DNA from 3 places in the Arthrobacter sp. T572 genome. Region 3 is predicted to be linked to each of the others. Evidence: predicted binding sites of a transcription regulator. Region 3 holds the regulator's gene; each other region holds the start of a gene.
What was found. Region 3 encodes HrcA, which represses chaperone genes, less so after heat shock. Its sites were predicted from a motif close to TTNGCACTCGNNNNNNNCGAGTGCNAA; they were not measured.

Region 1 (3,271 bases), 630 kb from region 3:
CTACGAACTGCTTGACCGTGAGTTGTCCGGAAACAGCAACCTGGGAACCCCGGCGTCCCGCGCCGTAGCCAGCGAGCAGGCGTTGGGCGAGGATCCCCTGGTTGCTGACCTGGGAGAACGGCTCCGGGCGCGGGGAGCCCGCGTGTGGCACCTCTACGATGGCGTGCTGGACATTGCTGCCGCTGCAGACCCTGTCCATACCATTGGCCGGGAAGGCGCTGAGGTCCCCACTCCAGTGGCCATCGAATCCGACGGCACCGAACGGTATCGGCGGATGAGTGTCCGCGAACGCAGCAGGTTGCGTCCCCAGCTCCTGGAGCGCATGGGCTGGCGCTACATGTCCCTCTGGACCATTGAGGTCTTCACCGATCCGTCGTCCTGCGCGGACCGTATCGGCTCGTACCTTGGCCTTGAGAACCATGTGGCGCACCCGGGAGCGTCCAGCCACACTGGCTTCCTGGACATGGACGTTGAACAATTGGGCGTGGACGGCAGTTCGGCTTATGGCCGCAGTGCCGCTCCCACCCGCGGTCAGCAGGCTGCGGAGGACGTGTCGACGCCCCGGCCCGGCATCGGGGAAGACAGGAAAGAACCAAGCATGACCAATCAGGAAACCGGCGGCGAGGACGTAGCCCGGGCGGAACATGCCCAGGGTGACGGGCCTGCAGGGGAGCCGACGCACTGGGACAGTGAACCGGCGGAGCAGGCGGCGGATGCAGCAGCCGAGGTGGAGACCGGATCCGGAGCAGCTGAAGAGGCTATACCCGAAAAGTCGGCACGGGCATCCTCCGGGGGCATCCTTCCAAACAAGGCTTCCGAAGACGATCCCCGGCGCTGGAACGACGACGAAGGCTACGATCACGACCAGTGGCTGAAGGAGCAGAAGCCCCCTCATTGGGGCTGACCCTTCCCGGGAACGCCGCCCTTCATGACGGGTTCACCAGCACAAAGAAAAGCTTGCCTTGCGTAGACGCGCCGGCAAGCTTTTCTGCTTGCACCGGGTCCGCGGCGACAACAACCAAACCCTCGGTTTCGCTGGTCCCAAGCCACTGCCCGGACGTGCCTCCTTGGGCGGAAGTCCAGAGCACCGGGACGGACGCTGCCAGTATGCGGTTGTCCCTGGATTCGTCATACGATCCCGCAGCGGTGAGGACAACGTTGACCAGTTGGCCGGGGGAGAGCAGTTGGATGGATGAAGGATCCGCCATGCGGAGCGGTACGGCGGCCGTTCCCGGGGGCGCTCCTGTCAGGAGGCCGGGGCCCAGAAGGTTTGCTTCGGTGGGCAGTTGGCCCTTGGACAAGGGTGATGCCAGCTGGCGTCCGGCCACGGATGCGGGGTCCCGGAGCGTTCCGTCCAGGGCGAGGTCGGGCGGGACGCCGACAGAAGTGAAGTCTGCTTCCGTGAGGGTGGCTCCTGCCGGGAGGTCGCGGGCCGCTGCCAGAATGCTGACGCGCTGTTCCGATGCCGGGGTGAGCTGCTGGACGGCGATCCCGGTGGCCAGGCAGAGCAGCAGTGCAACAGTGAGGCGGCGGTTCCTTGCAACCAGGGATCCAAGTCTGAGCCGGCGGGCAGGGTTGCGACTGGTGTACCGGGAAGGCCGGGGGGAAGTAACGGAGGCTCCGCCGACGTACGGTGTTGGACGACGGACTATCAGGGATCCGGATGTTTTTGGTGGCATACAGCCACGTTAAACACCGGAACCGGCCGCTAAACAGCGGCCGGTTGCCTTATGTGGATAATGCGGTCAGCTTGCCGCTGCGGCGGGTGCCGGGGTGGCGGCAGGCGCCGGAGCAGCGGCCGGTGCTGCAGCTGATGGAGCGGCAGAGACCGTACTTCCCTTGGAGTCGCGTGAGTCGGTGCGGTAGAAGCCTGAACCCTTGAAGACAACGCCTACGCTGTTGAACTTCTTGCGCAGCGAGCCCTGGCATTCCGGGCACTCCGTCAGGGAGCTGTCAGAAAAGGACTGGACGATGTCGAACGCGTGGTCGCAGTCTTTGCAGGCGTACGCATATGTGGGCACTGAATTCCTCCTTCAGAACAAAGTACAGGTCCTGATGGATGCTCTGCGGAAAAACCCGCATTAGCAGTCACAGGGCCTGAGTGCCAATTCTAGCATCTGAAGGGGCGCAACCCGCCATGGAATGTGCAGGACCTCACACACCGCCGCCCAAGGCGCCCAAGGTGTGTATGCCGGACGGTGTCAGTGCTTCCGGGACCGGCTGGTCGAATTCTTCGGCGGGGATTGCACCGGAAGGCAACAGATCGTCGTCGTACACCACCGCAATGGTGGGCGGACGCCCGCCCGAAGCGTCGAATTCCTGCAGGAGGCGGTCGTAGTAGCCGCCACCCTGTCCAATGCGGTTTCCGTCCCTGTCCACCGCGGTGGCCGGCATGAAGATGCCGGCCACGCCCGCTGCCACGCTGCTGTCCAGGCGCTCGCCTTCGGGTTCGTCGATCGGTGCGAAGTCGGACCGCACGAAGGCGGTGTCCGGAGTCCAGTAGACCCAGCTCAGCCGCCGTCCCGCCTCGCAGACGGGCAGCAGCACCCGGTGGCCGGAGTCGTACAGGGAAGCAATGAGCGGCAGCGTTGGTGGCTCGTGGGCCACCCCGACATAGATGGCAAAAGAAGCCTCCGTGCCGTTGGACCTCTTCTCCGCCCACGCCATGCCATGCCGGGCTATCGAAGCGCCGGCGGCGGCCATCTGTTCCGGTGTGAGCGTGCGCCGGTGAAGCCGGCGGCTTCGACGGATGTCTTCCTTCGTTGCCATCTCAATCCCGTCCGGGCCCCGGTCAACGCAGCAACATCGGCGCTGATGGGGTCCCTGCATTTTGTTCGACCCGCTCGGCGGGGGGTTTACCCGTTGGTGTGCTCCTTCCGTTACATTAGTCCGGTGACTCTCGATAACAATGCTGTCCGTAAGGCCGTCATCCCTGCAGCGGGTCTTGGTACCAGGTTCCTGCCCGCAACAAAGGCGATGCCCAAGGAAATGCTGCCCGTGGTTGACAAGCCCGCCATCCAGTACGTCGTCGAGGAAGCGGTCAAGGTTGGCCTGCACGACGTCCTGATGATCACCGGTCGCAGCAAGCGCGCGCTGGAGGACCACTTCGACCGCGTGCCCGCGCTGGAAGCCACCCTCGCGGAGAAGGGGGATACGTCCAAGCTGGAGGCCATCCAGAAGGCAACCAACCTCGGCGATATCCACTACGTCCGCCAGGGCGACCCCAACGGCCTTGGCCACGCGGTGCTGCGTGCCAAGCAGCATGTGGGAC
Region 2 (3,271 bases), 1.3 Mb from region 3:
GCGGCCCCCACCCGAAGGTGAGGACCGCCGTCGTACGTGCTAAGCGTGACGCTGCAGTACAGGAGGCTTAGAAGCCGCCCATGCCTGCCATCTCGTCGCCGCCCGGAGCCGGAGCGTTCTTCTCAGGCTTGTCAGCAACAACAGCCTCGGTGGTCAGGAAGAGACCAGCGATGGAAGCAGCGTTCTGGAGTGCAGAGCGGGTCACCTTGACGGGGTCGTTGACGCCTGCGGCCAGCAGGTCCTCGTAGGCACCCGTTGCAGCGTTCAGGCCGTGGCCGGAAGGCAGTCCACGAACCTTGTCAGCAACAACGCCCGGCTCGAGGCCGGCGTTGAAAGCGATCTGCTTGAGCGGAGCGTCGATGGCAACCTTGACGATGTTGGCACCGGTAGCTTCGTCGTTTTCGAGGCTCAGGTTGGCAAATGCCTTGGCACCGGCCTGGATGAGGGCAACGCCACCACCGGCAACAATGCCTTCCTCGACTGCAGCCTTGGCGTTGCGGACTGCGTCCTCAATGCGGTGCTTGCGTTCCTTGAGCTCAACTTCGGTTGCGGCACCGGCCTTGATGACTGCAACGCCACCGGCCAGCTTGGCCAGGCGCTCCTGCAGCTTCTCGCGGTCGTAGTCGGAATCGGAGTTCTCGATCTCGGCGCGGATCTGGGCAACACGGCCCGCGATCTGGTCGGCGTCGCCTGCACCCTCAACAATGGTGGTCTCGTCCTTGGTGACAACAACCTTGCGGGCGGTACCGAGGAGTTCCAGACCGGCATTCTCCAGCTTGAGGCCAACTTCTTCGGAGATGACCTGGCCGCCGGTGAGGATGGCGATATCGGCGAGCTGGGCCTTGCGGCGGTCACCGAAGCCCGGAGCCTTGACGGCCACGGACTTGAAGGTGCCACGGATCTTGTTGACGATCAGGGTGGCAAGAGCCTCGCCCTCGATGTCTTCGGCGATGATCAGCAGCGGCTTGTTGGACTGCATGACCTTCTCCAGGACTGCAACGAGTTCCTTCACGTTGGAGATCTTGGAGTTGACGATCAGGATGTACGGGTCTTCGAGGACCGTTTCCTGGCGCTCTGCGTCGGTGACGAAGTAAGCGGAGATGTAGCCCTTGTCGAAGCGCATGCCTTCGGTGAGCTCGAGTTCCAGCCCGAAGGTGTTGGATTCCTCGACCGTGATGACGCCTTCCTTGCCCACCTTGTCCAGGGCTTCGGCGATCAGGCTGCCGATTTCCGGGTCGCCGGCGGAGATGGAAGCCGTGGCTGCGATCTCTTCCTTGGTCTCGATTTCCTTGGCGGAGGCCAGGAGTTCGCTGATGACGGCGTCAACAGCCTTCTCGATGCCGCGCTTGAGGGACAGCGGGTCGGCGCCGGCTGCAACGTTGCGCAGGCCTTCCTTGACCAGTGCCTGGGCGAGGACGGTTGCGGTGGTGGTACCGTCGCCAGCGACGTCGTCCGTCTTCTTGGCAACTTCCTTGACCAGTTCCGCACCGATCTTCTCGTAAGGATCGTCCAGCTCGATCTCCTTGGCGATGGAAACGCCATCGTTGGTGATCGTGGGGGCGCCCCACTTCTTTTCGAGGACGACGTTGCGTCCACGCGGGCCGAGGGTAACCTTGACGGCGTCAGCAAGGGTGTTCAGACCCCGCTCGAGGCCGCGGCGTGCCTCTTCATCAAATGCAATGATCTTGGCCATAACGGCGGTAGTCCTTTCGGGACAGTCGTTAAGAAGGTACCTGTCGGATGGGATGCCCGCGACGGACGGTCCTTTGCTTACGGCCTCTGTATGCCCCGCGCGCCGGACCTCATCCCACCAAGGTGTTTCTTGGTCCTCCCCCGCACCAACTGGAGGGAGCGCCGGCCGAAGCCGGTACACCGTTAGCAGTCAGTACCAAGGAGTGCTAAATCAATAATTAGCACTCGACCGTGGAGAGTGCAAGCAGGGGCGCCATCCAGAGCCGCAAAATTCCGTGTATTCAGCCAAGAGCGGAGGCGCGGTACTGTCAGGCGACGCGGACACTTTCTGCTTGGGGGCCCTTTTGTCCTTCTCCGAGCTCGAACTCCACCCGCTGGCCTTCCTCGAGGGCCCGGTAGCCTTCCATCTGGATAGCGGACCAATGTACAAAGACGTCGTCCCCGGAATCATCAACAGTGATGAAGCCGTACCCTTTTTCGGCGTTGAACCATTTCACGGTTCCCAAAGCCATGATGCCCACACTTTCACAGTAGCCAAGACCGGCGGCCGGGATCTCCGGACCGGAATCAATCCACTGTAACCACAGTCACTGTCGTGGCGCTGCGCTGCCGGCCGGGGGCTGCTGTTTTGTTATTGAGGCTTAACCGGAACGATGGGCAGCAAGTGCTACTGGTAGCCCGGGCCTACAACAACCACCAGGGGCTGCTGGACGTCCGGGGACTCCACCACGTTAGTGATTCCCAGGAGCGTGGCCAACGCGTCAGCATTGGCCTTTTGCCCGGGAGCGTTGTAGAAGATCACTGATGCCTGCTGCGGAATGCCGCCCCAGTTGCCCACCGTGCCAAGTGCCCAACCGTCACCTTGCACCAAACCGGCCACGCGGCCGGCAAGGCCGGCCGTGGAGGTGCCGTTGTACACAGCAACGGCCGTGGTCTTGTCCAGGGGCGCACCGGACGGGGTCGCGGAGGGAGTGTCGGACGGTGTTTCGTTGGGCGTGGGTTCTCCGGAAGCCACGGGAGCACTGCCAGACTCAGTCGGCGAAGCGGAAGGTGCGGCAGAAGTTTCCTGGGGTGCCGGCGTCGAAACGCTGGACGAAGCGCCGGGTGCCACCAGTCCCAGGCGCGGAAGGATGAGGAACGCAACCAGGCCGAGCACCAAGGCCACGGCGCCGACGGTCAGGATCGGCCAGAGCGAAGGGCGGGACGTTTCCTGGGATTCGCGGTGCACGCCTTGCCGGGTGCTGTTTTGCGGAACCCGGTCGAATTCATCCTTGGCAAATTTGGTCATGGTGAAGCGTTGTCCTTGCTGGTTGCTGCTGACGGTCAGCCTGGCGGTTTACGCGTCGGACCCCAAACGGCGCGCTGTCCGCGCGCGTTGGCGGGACGTACGTAGTCTACGCAGTCTCTTGACCAGCATGGGATCGTGGGCCAGCGCTTCCTCGGTATCGATCAGCGCATTAAGGATCTGGTAGTAATGGGTGGCGGACAGGTCGAACAGCTCCCTGACCGCTTGTTCCTTGGCCCCGGCGTACTTCCACCACTGGCGCTCCAAGGCCAGCATCTGCTGGTCCCGCTCACT
Region 3 (3,271 bases):
CTCGAGATCGGCGTAGGTACGTACCGCCCCCAGGAGCCGCTGCCAGCCCAGGCCGATGTCCTCGGCGGTGGTGTGCGGCCACCCAAAAGCCTTCAGGATTCCCGTTTTCCAGTCCATGCCCCTGGGAACTGAGGGCCACTGCTCGATGCCGAGGACTTTGGGCCTGATCGCCTGCCATACGTCCACATAAGGGTGTCCGACAATCAGTACGTTTCCCGTGGCGCCGGGAAACGTCATCGCCTCCGCAGCGATCCGGGATTCCTTGGAGCCGGCCACAAGGTGGTCCACCAGGATGCCAAGCCGACGCCCGGGACCAGGCTTGAAGGCGGCAATCGCGGCCTTGAGGTCATCCACGCCGTGCAGTGGTTCCACCACGATCCCCTCGGCCCGCAAGTCGTCACCCCAGACTTTTTCCACGAGTTCGGCATCGTGCTTGCCCTCAACCCAGATGCGGCTCGCCTTGGCTACCTGGGCCCGCTGGCCCTCCACCCGCACCGAGCCGGATGCTGTACGGCCACCTGCCGGCGAGGCGGGCGCTTTCGCCGCGGGCGGCATGAGCCGGATGGCTTGGCCTTCCAGAAGGAAGCCATAACCGAGCTGAAAGGATTTGGTCTTGCCCCGGCGGTCCTCCAGCGACACGATATGCATTCCGCCGGATTTCTCCACGCGCGTAACTTCTCCCACCCAGCCGGACTGCACGTCCTCCAGGACCATGCCCCGCTGGACGGCGACTTCAGGGAGCCCGGTTTTGGCCGGGGCGGAGAGATCGGTGGGACCCCACGTGTCAAAGGCCAAGGGCCTGCCTCTCGTAGCTGGGCGGGATTAGCAGGACGGCAAGGGTGCGCGGCCCGCGCCCGACATCCCGGCGGGCGGTTTCCATGCTAACAACGCCGGGGCGCATACTAGACTATTAGCACTTGGGCATGTTGAGTGCTAAAAACGGTGTGAGCCGTCTGTCCCGCGATCAGTGGTCGGCGGGACCGGGGAAAGTCGTCAGGAGGTGTTGCAATGAGTGAGCCACGCAAGCTTGAAGTGCTCCGTGCCATCGTTGAGGACTACGTACACTCCCGGGAGCCCGTGGGGTCAAAGGCGTTGGTGGAAAGGCACCATCTTGGCGTGTCCAGTGCCACCATCAGGAACGACATGGCGGTCCTGGAAGAGGAAGGCCTCATCGCAGCGCCGCACACGAGTGCGGGGCGCATTCCCACGGACAAGGGCTATCGCCTGTTCGTGGACCGGATCTCACAGGTCAAGCCTCTGTCTGCTGCGGAACGGCGCGCCATCCATTCCCTGCTTGAAGGACCGGATGATCTTGATGACATCCTGGAGCGGACCGTACGGCTGCTGTCCCAGCTGACCAACCAGGTGGCCGTGGTGCAGTATCCCCACTCCAAGCAAGCCCTGGTACGCCACGTGGAATTCGTCCTCCTGGGCCCAACCCAGGTACTGGCAGTCCTCATCGCCGACACCGGCAGCGTGGGCCAGAAAGTCATCGAGACCGGATCTGAGGTCTCCAACGACGCCCTGATGGCTCTGCGCTCCAAGTTCCTTGGCAGCATTGCCGGCACGCAGTTGTCCCTCCTGCCCCAGGTTCTTCCCTCGGTGGTCGCGCTGTGCCGTCCCGAGCTCCGGGGCCTGGCGCAGAGACTTGCCCACGGACTCGAAACTTTGAGCGATACCAGCAGGGAGGAGCGGATTCTGCTGGCCGGAACTGCCAACCTGGCCCGCTCCAACGTCGACTTTCCCCTCAGCATCGGCCCGGTTCTTGAAGCCCTTGAGGAACAAGTGGTCATGCTCCGGTTGTTGTCGGATATGGGCGACGACCCACGGGGTGTAACGGTCAGCATCGGGCGCGAGAACCCCTACGACGGGCTGGCGGAAGCATCGGTGGTGGCTACCGGCTACGGCTCGGGAGCCAAAGTCGGAATCCTTGGTCCCACCAGGATGGACTATCCCACCACCATGGCCGCGGTACGCGCCGTGGCCAGATACCTGTCACGAATTCTCGGTGGCTGAAGCAGCCCCGGGGTAAAGAACTGCAGTACAACAAGGAAGAGATACCGACTTTGAGCAGCCACTATGACGTTTTGGGAGTCTCCCCGGAAGCGACCGGAGAAGAGATCAAAAAGGCGTACCGAAAGTTGGCACGAAAGCTTCACCCGGACGTCAACCCGGGCGAGGACGTCGCGGAACAGTTCAAAGCAGTGACCCATGCTTACGAAGTCCTGTCCGACCCCCAGAAGCGGCGGGTCTACGATGCAACCGGCAACGAGAACGGTACCGACAACGGGTTCGGTGGCGGCTACTCCGGCCAGGGTTTCGCGTTCCAGGACATCTTCGATACTTTCTTCGGCGGTGGCGCAGGTGGCCACGCAGGCCCGGCTTCCCGTGTACGCCGCGGACAGGACGCCCTCATCAGCGTCAGGATCGACCTCAAGGATGCCGTCTTCGGTGTCAATAAGAAGCTTGAAGTAGATACCGCCGTCGTATGCCCCACCTGTGACGGCAGTTGCTGCCGCCCGGGCACGCATCCGGAGCGGTGCGACATCTGTGGCGGAAGCGGCCAGGTGCAGCGCGCGGTCCGGTCCATCCTCGGCCAGGTGATGACCACGGCACCCTGCGGTTCCTGTGAGGGCTTCGGCACCATCATCAAGGATCCGTGCAACGAGTGCAGCGGCCAGGGACGTATCCGCAGCCGCCGTTCGCTCACCATCAAGGTCCCCGCCGGTGTAGCCACAGGAACCCGTATCCAGCTCTCCGGCCAGGGCGAGGCCGGTCCTGCGGGTGGTCCGGCCGGCGACCTGTACGTGGAGATCCGGGTCAACAACGATCCCACGTACGTCAGGGAAGGCGACGACCTCCACGCAACGTTGAGCGTGCCGATGACTGCAGCCGCGCTCGGCACCGAATTGAACCTTGAAACCTTTGACGGCCCGCAGGAAATCGACGTCAAGTCCGGAACCCAATCCGGTGAAATCATCACCCTGCGTGGTCTCGGTGTGACACACCTGCGTGGGTATGGCCGCGGCGACCTCAAAGTGCACCTCCATGTTGAGACGCCCAGCAAGCTGGATGCGGCGCAGGAAGACCTGCTAAGGCAGCTCGCCAAGTTGCGCGGGGAACAGTTCACGGAGGGCAAGCTGGTGGCCAGCGGCGGCATGTTCGCCAAGCTCCGGGACAAGCTCGGTAACCTGTAGCGGTGAGCAATCCCGTTTTCTTCGCCTCGCCGGGTGCGCTGGATGGCGTCGGGCCGGGCTCGGTGTTCGTCCTG

Region 1: the regulator HrcA is predicted to act here: its motif matches at 2,082-2,108, upstream of ACUYMZ_RS14685 (FmdB family zinc ribbon protein).
Region 2: the regulator HrcA is predicted to act here: its motif matches at 1,911-1,937, upstream of groL (chaperonin GroEL).

Annotation. Positions count from the first base shown of each region.
Region 1 covers NZ_JBRAZQ010000002.1:2,909,055-2,912,325, reverse strand. The annotation lists gene ACUYMZ_RS14695 (AAA family ATPase) at 1-904, shown strand, start outside; gene cpaB (Flp pilus assembly protein CpaB) at 927-1,679, opposite strand; gene ACUYMZ_RS14685 (FmdB family zinc ribbon protein) at 1,746-2,021, opposite strand; gene ACUYMZ_RS14680 (5-formyltetrahydrofolate cyclo-ligase) at 2,155-2,769, opposite strand; gene galU (UTP--glucose-1-phosphate uridylyltransferase GalU) at 2,893-3,271, shown strand, end outside.
Region 2 covers NZ_JBRAZQ010000002.1:959,028-962,298, reverse strand. The annotation lists gene groL (chaperonin GroEL) at 68-1,693, opposite strand; gene ACUYMZ_RS05705 (cold-shock protein) at 2,001-2,204, opposite strand; gene ACUYMZ_RS05700 (LytR C-terminal domain-containing protein) at 2,360-2,980, opposite strand; gene ACUYMZ_RS05695 (DUF3263 domain-containing protein) at 3,029-3,271, opposite strand, start outside.
Region 3 covers NZ_JBRAZQ010000002.1:2,279,596-2,282,866, reverse strand. The annotation lists gene ACUYMZ_RS11725 (DUF3097 domain-containing protein) at 1-795, opposite strand, end outside; gene hrcA (heat-inducible transcriptional repressor HrcA) at 1,009-2,016, shown strand; gene dnaJ (molecular chaperone DnaJ) at 2,067-3,197, shown strand; gene ACUYMZ_RS11710 (16S rRNA (uracil(1498)-N(3))-methyltransferase) at 3,200-3,271, shown strand, end outside.